Linked DNA regions of Kutzneria chonburiensis. The protein of the gene in region 1 interacts with the protein of each later gene in a pairwise test. Links are inferred from orthologs where the notes say so. Each region holds a gene or a part of one and is shown in the gene's direction. Other genes may lie near its edges.

Region 1 (5,193 bases):
GATGCGACGTGGTAGCCACTGCGGGACCGAGGTGACATTCGCCGACCGCGGCACCCGGGTTCGGAAAGCCAGCTGAGCCGCTCGTTCCGTGGGCACGCCCGTGCGGACGAGCCGGTGCAATTCCTCTCGGTGCTCGGGAAACAGGTGCGCGAACCGGCCCACGCTGGTCCCCACCGCCGACAGCCCCGGGTACTCGCCGATGGCGAGGAGGAAGTCGTTGGCGTTCAAGCTGTCCCAGTCCCGGGTCAGCAGCTCGACGCAGAGCTCCATGGAGGCCGGCGGCTCGGGCGCGCCGTTGGCGAGTGCCTCGATCAGCGCGGCGTCCAGAACAACCTCCGCGCGCCGGTCCCGAACCGCGCTCACCAGGAGCTCGCCGAGCAGCCGGTCCCCACGCCGGGGCCTGGCCTCGGCGCTGTCATCGTCGCGCGGCAGTCCGAGGCCACGATCCGGGTTGAGCAGATCGAGGACCGGCACCACCTGCCCAGTGCCGTACCGTTCGAGGAACCGGGTGTGGTAGGCGGTATGCCACGGTGGCGCGACAGTGGTTCCCAGTCGCCGCAACACATCCGCCGCGCGTTCGGCCTCTCGTCCCACTTCCGTCGGCACCGCGCCCTCGACGTCCATCCGGAGGTCGGTCTGGACGACGTTGGCGCTGTCGTGGATCGCGCGCCTCCCGTGCGGGTCCGGACAGGTCCGGGCCAGCTCGGCGAACAGGGGTGCGCCGTCGACGCGGGGTGGCGGTGCAGATAACCGAGCGGATCGGTGCAGTCCGGCGGCGGATCGAGGTCGGTCAGCAGCGCGCCCGCCTCGACGAGCTGTCGGACGAGCTTCGCGTAACTCTCCTGCTTGGCGCGGAACAGGCCGATCAGGTCGTCCCAGCTGATCGGCGTCGCGGTTGCCGCCAACACTGAGCGGACGGGTGCGGAAAATTTGATCGACACCTGCTTCCGGCAGGCGCCGCCGTCCGCGTACCGGTCCGGCAGTACGAGCCGGCCACCGCGCACGAGGTGGACCGGGTTCGCCACCAGTCGGGACCTGGCCAGTATCGCCGGATCGGCGCGGACCGTGTCGAGCACGGCACCCAGCCAGTCGGCGTCAGGGCGGCTGACCGGCCGGTGCGCCCGGCCCGGCCGGATCGGCCGGCCGTCGTCGAAACGCGTCACGGCGACCCCGGCGAACAGCCCGAACGGCGTCGCCCGCGTGGTCATGCGCAGCTGGTACTTCGTCAGGGCAAGGGCGGCCCGGCGCACGGATTTCGCCTTGACCGGCCGGCCCCGGACGACGTCGTCCACGGTGCGGGCCAAGGAGGGACTGGCATGCTTGACCGCCGCCATCAGTTGGTCATCCGTCGCCAGGGCCTTGATCCGGTCTTCGTAGGAACCCGGCAGAACAGCCGTTGTGTTCTTCGGCCGGGCCGCGATCCGGAGCAGAGCGAGGTCCGCGTGGCGGAACGGTGCTGAGGGCTGAGGGCCCCCGCGGAAGGGGGCCTCAGCGACGTCGGTCAGCACTCGCAGTGAGTGATCGGGCAGGTCGGGGTGGCCGTCGCCACGGTGGCCGACCTGACCGGCAGCTCCGAGGTGAGAGAGGACTCCTCGATCTGCAGATCCAGATCGAAATCCTCGACGAGCGCGTTCTGTGTTGGCATTTCTCGCTCCTTTCGCACAGTTCTCGGCGTACACCATGGTCGTCGAAAGAGTTATAGCGACGCTCAAGTCGCACTCATGCGGGGTTCCCGATTCCTGTGCGGAGATCTAGGGTGAACGCATCAAGCAGGCCTGTGTTCAGATCCGACAAGAATCGAGCTTGCGAGTCCATGGGTATCACGCCGGAAATGGCTGCGGAAAAGAAAATCCCGCACGCCGCCGCCCCGATCGCCTCGGTAACCGCACGGGGTCGGATTCGTGGGACGCTGGCGATGCTCGGGCCGGCGTTCGTGGCCGCTGTCGCGTACGTCGATCCGGGAAACTACTCGACCAACATCACCGCCGGCGCCGAGTTCGGCTACCACCTGGTGTGGGTGGTCCTGCTGGCGAACCTGATGGCGATGCCGGTGCAGTTCTTGTCGGCGAAGGTGGGCATCGTCACCGGCCGGTCGCTGCCCGAGTTGTGTGCGGGCCGCTATTCCCTGCCGGTGCGCTGGGTGCTGTGGTCGCAGGCCGAAGCTGTCGCGATGGCCACCGATCTGGCCGAGTTCCTCGGAGCCGCCCTCGGGTTGAATCTGCTGTTCGGCGTGCCCATGCTGCCCGCGGGTGCGATCACCGGTGTGGTCGCCTTCATCGTCCTCGGCCTCCAGGCGCGCGGGCACCGGCCGTTCGAGCGGGCCGTCGCGGCAATGTTGCTGATCGTGGCCTGTGGATTCGCGTACGAACTGCTGTGTGTCGGTCCGAGCCCGGCCTCGACGGTCACGGGCTTGCTGCCCGTCCTGCCGTCGGGTGGCGCGGTGTTCGTGGCCGTGGGCATCATCGGTGCGACCGTCATGCCACACGTGATCTACGTGCACTCCGGGCTGACCAGCCGGCGGGTCGATGCCGATGGCCCCGAGCAACGCCGTCAGGCACTGCGCTCGGTGCGTTGGGATGTGGTCATCGCGCTGGGGTTGGCCGGGATCATCAACCTGACGATGCTCACGGTCGCCGCGAAGCTGTTCGACGGCACGGGAAACGCCGGTGTGGTGACGATCGCGGACGCGCACGGCCGACTCGGTCAGGTGGCGGGCGGAGGGGCCACGTTGGCCTTCTCGGTCGCGTTGTTGGCCTCGGGCGTGTCGTCATCGTCGGTCGGGACGCTCGCCGGGCAGATCGTCATGGCCGGTTTCGTGCGGATGCGGGTTCGGCTCGTGGTACGCCGTACGGTCACCATGCTGCCGTCGCTCCTGGTGCTGGCGGCCGGCCTGAACACAACGGACGTGCTCAACGTCAGCCAGGTCGCACTGAGCTTCGGTATTCCGTTCGCGCTCATACCCCTGATCGCGATCAGCCGCGATCCGCGGGTGATGGGCGCCTTCGCGAACCGTCGCTGGGTCACCGCAACCATGGTGGGCATCGCGGTGACGATCATTTCGCTCAACGCGGCATTGCTGACACTGCAGTTCTTCGATTGAGTTGCACCACCTCGACCGGAGCTGGTTGTTCACAATCTCAGATCGGACTTGTGGTGCTGGCGCCGCGCAGGGCGTGTGCTGGCGTGATGCTGGGCGCGGCTCCATCGGGATCGAGGGACATCTCGACCTGAGGTGCCTCGACGATCGTGCATTCAACGGCGAAGATCGTCTCGGCTCGGCGGCCGAGTCATCGAGCAGTGCAAGTACGGCCCAGATCTGTGCTCAGCGGGTGGTAAGAACCCGAACTGCTCGATGCGGTGATGGCCGACACCTGATCAGGGGACCTGGTTGTGGGGTGCCCGTGCTCCGCTTCTGAAACTGTCTGGTGGTCGGGCTCGGCCATCCGAGCCCGACCACCAGCGGTCAGTGCCTCTGTACCGGCAGCAGTCCGCCCACGAATGTCGGAGAGGGTGAGTCCGCGGCTGCTCTGGCGGCGAGGGAGCCGGATGGGACGGTGTGGTACAGGTACACGCGGTCTTCGGTGTCGCGGAAGACGATCGCCCAGACCCCGGTGCTGAGCTGAGCGGCCGACGGGTCGGACCCTGCGTTGTTCATCGGGTCGACGACCGTCCAGGAGCGGAAGGCGGGGTTGGCCGGGGCGAGTTGGCCGGTGTTGTAGACGAGGCCGTCGTTGCCCTTGACGACCACCTCTACGGTGCCGGTGTTGGTGGCCAATGCCGAGGGGGCGCCGGCGGCAGTGAGACCGGGGATGGTCGTCCAGGTGGTGGGCCAGCTGAGGTCGGTGTTCTGTTTGATGGTCCGCACGCTCATGTCGCTGGAGTCGAGCGCGAACACCTGGGCGGTGCCGTCGGCGCGGATCACCACGGACGGGACGGCCGAGCCCGACACACCGGAGGCGAGGCCGGTCAGCTCGGTCCATGAGCTCAGCGTGGTACCGGTGACGGTGGCCGTGCTGAGCCGGTTGTTGGCGTTCAGGGTGAACAGTCGGATCGTGCTGCCCTGGGCGACGGCGGTGAGCGTGTTCTTCATGCCCGTGCTACCCAGACTCTGCCACGAGGTGAGGTCGCCGTTCTTGGCGAGCTGCGGTCGGTACCAGAGGCCGCCCTGGGCATCGAGGCCGAACGCGACCAGTGTGTTGTCGGGCTTGCGCACGATCGCCGGCTCGACCGGGAAGTAGCCGCCGGCCGGGGATAGCGTCGACCAGTTGCCGGCGATGGCGGGCTGTACTGCGCCGCGGATCTCGCTGTCGGTGCCGAGCGCGAGGACCTGCGCGCCGCCGTTGTCGTTGAGGGCGGCCGCAATCCGTCCGGTGAAGGTGCCCGAGGTGGCCAGCACGCCGAACTGAGCGGTACTGCCGTCGGCGACGTCGCTCTGGTCGACTGTGACGACGGAGCCGTCCTTACCGACGTAGTAGTACTCGAGGCGGCCGTTTGTGTTGGGCAGCAATGTGGCCGCGACCGCGCCGGTCAGCGTGACGGGCGGCTTGGGCGGCAGCGTCATGGTGCTGGAGCACGTGTTGGAGATCGAGGTGACCAGCCAGCTCGGGTCCCAGCCGAAGCCGATGTAGTTGCGGCCGGCCCAGAGGCCGGTGTCGTTGTTGAAGTGGTACCAGTACAGTTCGCCGCGCGGGTCGTTGGTGTGTCCGTACAGGGTGTCGCCGCCGGCGGAGAAGATGCCGCTGTAGATGTTCCAGCCGATGCCGAGGTCGCGTTTGCGTTGCAGCCAGCGTTGTGAGTTGGCGTCGTATTGGTAGCGGTAGAGCTCGCCGCCGTTGACGTTGGGGTCGCGGGCGTAGAGGACGCCGGGTCCGCCGGCGATGATGAGGTTGTAGTTGCCCCAGTTGGTGTCGATCACGTGCTCGACGAGCTTGCCGGCGGCCGCGTCGTAGTGGTTGACGTGGAGGTTGTTGTCCTCGCCGACGGAGTAGATGTTGCCAAGGGGATCGACGGTGATGCGGTTGTGGTAGGCGGGAAGGTCCCAGCCGCCCCATCCCTGCGCGATCACCTGGTAGGGGTTGTCCCAGCCGGTGCCGTTCCAGTGGTATCGGCGGAACTCGCCGTTGTGCTGGATGTTGTAGACGTCGCCGCTCGGGCCGCCCATCAGCGTGCCGCCGTTGGGGCCGCCGACCACGG
Region 2 (2,999 bases), 7.1 Mb from region 1 along the record:
AGTTCAAGACCAGCAGCGGCATCGACCTGACCAAGGACAAGATGGCGCTCCAGCGGATCCGTGAGGCCGCCGAGAAGGCCAAGATCGAGCTGTCCTCCTCGTCCACCGCCAGCATCAACCTGCCCTACATCACCGTGGACAGCGACAAGAACCCGCTGTTCCTGGACGAGACGCTGTCCCGCGCCGAGTTCCAGCGGATCACCTCCGACCTGCTCGACCGCTGCCGGGCTCCGTTCAACCACGTGATCAAGGACGCCGGCGTCAAGATCGCCGACATCGACCACGTCGTGCTGGTCGGCGGCTCCACCCGCATGCCGGCCGTGACCGAGCTGGTCAAGGAGCTGACCGGCGGCCGCGAGCCGAACAAGGGCGTGAACCCGGACGAGGTCGTGGCGGTCGGCGCCGCGTTGCAGGCCGGTGTGCTGAAGGGCGAGGTCAAGGACGTCCTGCTGCTCGACGTCACCCCGCTGTCCCTCGGTATCGAGACCAAGGGCGGCATCATGACCAAGCTGATCGAGCGCAACACCACGATCCCGACCAAGCGCTCCGAGATCTTCACCACGGCCGACGACAACCAGCCGTCCGTGCAGATCCAGGTGTTCCAGGGCGAGCGCGAGATCGCGGCGCAGAACAAGAAGCTCGGCATGTTCGAGCTGACCGGCCTGCCGCCGGCCCCGCGCGGCGTGCCGCAGATCGAGGTCACCTTCGACATCGACGCCAACGGCATCGTGCACGTGCAGGCCAAGGACCTGGGCACGGGCAAGGAGCAGTCGATGACGATCACCGGCGGCTCGGCGCTGCCCAAGGACGACATCGACCGCATGATCAAGGACGCCGAGGAGCACGCGGAGGAGGACAAGCGCCGCCGCGAGGAGGCCGAGACCCGCAACCAGGCGGAGACCTTGGTCTACAGCACCGAGAAGTTCATCAAGGACAACGACGAGAAGCTGCCGGCCGACACCAAGGAGAAGGTGCAGGCGGCCATCGTCGAGGCCCAGGAGGCGCTCAAGGGCACCGACCTCGGGGCGATCAAGTCCGCGGTGGAGAAGCTGGCCACCGAGTCCCAGGCGCTGGGCTCCGCGCTGTACGCCAACGCGCCGGGCGCCGAGGGCGCTCCGGCCGGCGACGCGCCGGGTGCGCAGGCCGGCCCGCAGGCCGATGACGTGGTTGACGCCGAGATCGTGGACGAGGACCCGAAGAAGTGAGCGACGAGCAGGAGCAGCCGGTGGTCGTGAACGACCGCCGACGGATCGACCCGGAGACGGGCCAGCTTCGCGACGTGGAGCCGGGCGAGCTGGCCGACGAGACCGAGGGTCTCGCCGGCCGGCACGCCGCCGAGGACGCCGTGCCCGACCCGGCCGCGGAGTTCAAGGCGCAGCTGGACGAGCGGACCGCCGACCTCCAGCGACTCCAGGCCGAGTACGCCAACTACCGCAAGCGGGTGGAGCGGGACCGCGAGGTCAACGCGACGGCCGCCAAGGGGCAGATCGTCAACGAGCTGCTCGGCGTGCTGGACGACGTGGAGCGGGCCGCCGCGCACGGCGACCTGACCGGCGCGTTCAAGTCGGTCAGCGACAAGCTGGTGGCGGTGCTCCAGGCCAGCGGCCTCGAGCCGTTCGGCCACGAGGGCGAGGAGTTCGACCCCTCGGTGCACGAGGCGGTGCAGCACAACACCTCGGCCGAGGTGACCGGCCCGACCGTGACGGCCGTGCTCCGGCGCGGCTACCGGTTCGGCGAGCGCCTGCTGCGGCCGGCGCTGGTCGCGGTCACCGACCATGAGCCGGCGAACGCTGAGTAAGTACCACGCAGGAGGGAGGGACGCCCGGTGAGCGCACGGGATTGGATCGACAAGGATTTCTACGGCGACCTGGGCGTCTCCTCCGACGCCACGGCCGACGAGATCAAGAAGGCGTACCGGAAGCTGGCCCGGGAGCTGCACCCCGACGCCAACCCCGGTGACGCCAAGGCCGAGGCCCGCTTCAAGTCGGTCTCGCAGGCCTACGGCGTGCTGTCGGACGCGGAGAAGCGCAAGCAGTACGACGAGGCCCGGCGGCTGTTCGGCTCCGGCGGGTTCCGGCCCGGCGGTGGCGGCTTCGGCGGCGGCACGAGCTCGTTCGACCTTGGCGACCTGTTCGGCGGGGCGCAGGCCGGCGGTGGGCAGGGTGGCCTCGGCGACCTGCTCGGCGGCCTGTTCGGCCGGGGCGGGCGAGGCGCGGGAGCGGCGTCGGCGACGCGGGCCAAGCGCGGCGACGACGTCGAGACCGACGTGCGGATCGACTTCGTGGAGGCGGTCCGCGGCGCGACGGTGCCGCTGCGGCTGTCCAGCCCGTCGACCTGCGGCACCTGCCACGGGTCGGGGGCCAAGCCGGGCACCACGCCGCGCACCTGTCCGACCTGCAAGGGCGCCGGGCTGGTCAGCCGGAGCCAGGGCGCGTTCGCGTTCAGCGAGCCGTGCCGCGACTGCCGGGGCACCGGCAAGATCATCGACGACCCGTGCCCGGAGTGCGCCGGCGAGGGCGTGAGCACCAAGGTGCGCACGCTGACCGTGCGGATTCCGGCCGGTGTCGACGACGGTCAGCGGATCCGGCTGGCCGGCCAGGGCGAGCCCGGACGCAACGGCGGACCCAGCGGCGACCTGTTCGTCCGCGTGCACGTCACGCCGCACGCGGTGTTCGGACGATCCGGTGACGATCTCACGGTGACGGTCCCGGTGACCTTCCCCGAGCTGGCGCTGGGCACCACACTGACGGTGCCGACGCTGGACTCGAGCGTCAACGTGAAGGTGCACCCGGGCACGGCCAGCGGCCGCATCCTGCGGGTGCGCGGCAAGGGCATCGAGCGCAGGGACGGCCGCACGGGAGACCTGCTGGTCACGCTGCAGGTGGCGGTGCCGTCGCGGTTGGACGGCAAGGCCGAGGAGGCGCTGAAGGCGTACGCCGAGGCCACCGCCGACCACGACCCGCGGGCGGAGTTGGACGCGCTGCTGGGAAAGGGTGAGA

The links.
Region 2: the proteins of M3Q35_RS00515 (region 1) and grpE interact in binary tests that used the Escherichia coli proteins (3 or more experiments, as listed by UniProt). The link is inferred for Kutzneria chonburiensis from one-to-one orthologs.

Annotation. Positions count from the first base shown.
Region 1 is NZ_CP097263.1:92,975-98,167, forward strand. What follows is about bases 1,060-3,956. They hold M3Q35_RS00515 (Nramp family divalent metal transporter), read left to right. Parts: upstream 1,060-1,813; coding sequence 1,814-3,100; downstream 3,101-3,956. Other genes in these bases: M3Q35_RS00510 (FDLD family class I lanthipeptide), read right to left, coding at 1,502-1,645; M3Q35_RS00520 (tachylectin-related carbohydrate-binding protein), read right to left, coding at 3,464-3,956. In the rest of the region: M3Q35_RS00500 (lantibiotic dehydratase), read right to left, coding at 1-624; more of M3Q35_RS00520, read right to left, coding at 3,957-5,193. UniProt on the Escherichia coli protein: H(+)-stimulated, divalent metal cation uptake system. Involved in manganese and iron uptake. Can also transport cadmium, cobalt, zinc and to a lesser extent nickel and copper. Involved in response to reactive oxygen.
Region 2 is NZ_CP097263.1:7,223,551-7,226,549, reverse strand. It holds grpE (nucleotide exchange factor GrpE), read left to right. Parts: upstream 1-1,201; coding sequence 1,202-1,798; downstream 1,799-2,999. Other genes in the region: dnaJ (molecular chaperone DnaJ), read left to right, coding at 1,826-2,999; dnaK (molecular chaperone DnaK), read left to right, coding at 1-1,205. UniProt on the Escherichia coli protein: Participates actively in the response to hyperosmotic and heat shock by preventing the aggregation of stress-denatured proteins, in association with DnaK and GrpE. It is the nucleotide exchange factor for DnaK and may function as a thermosensor.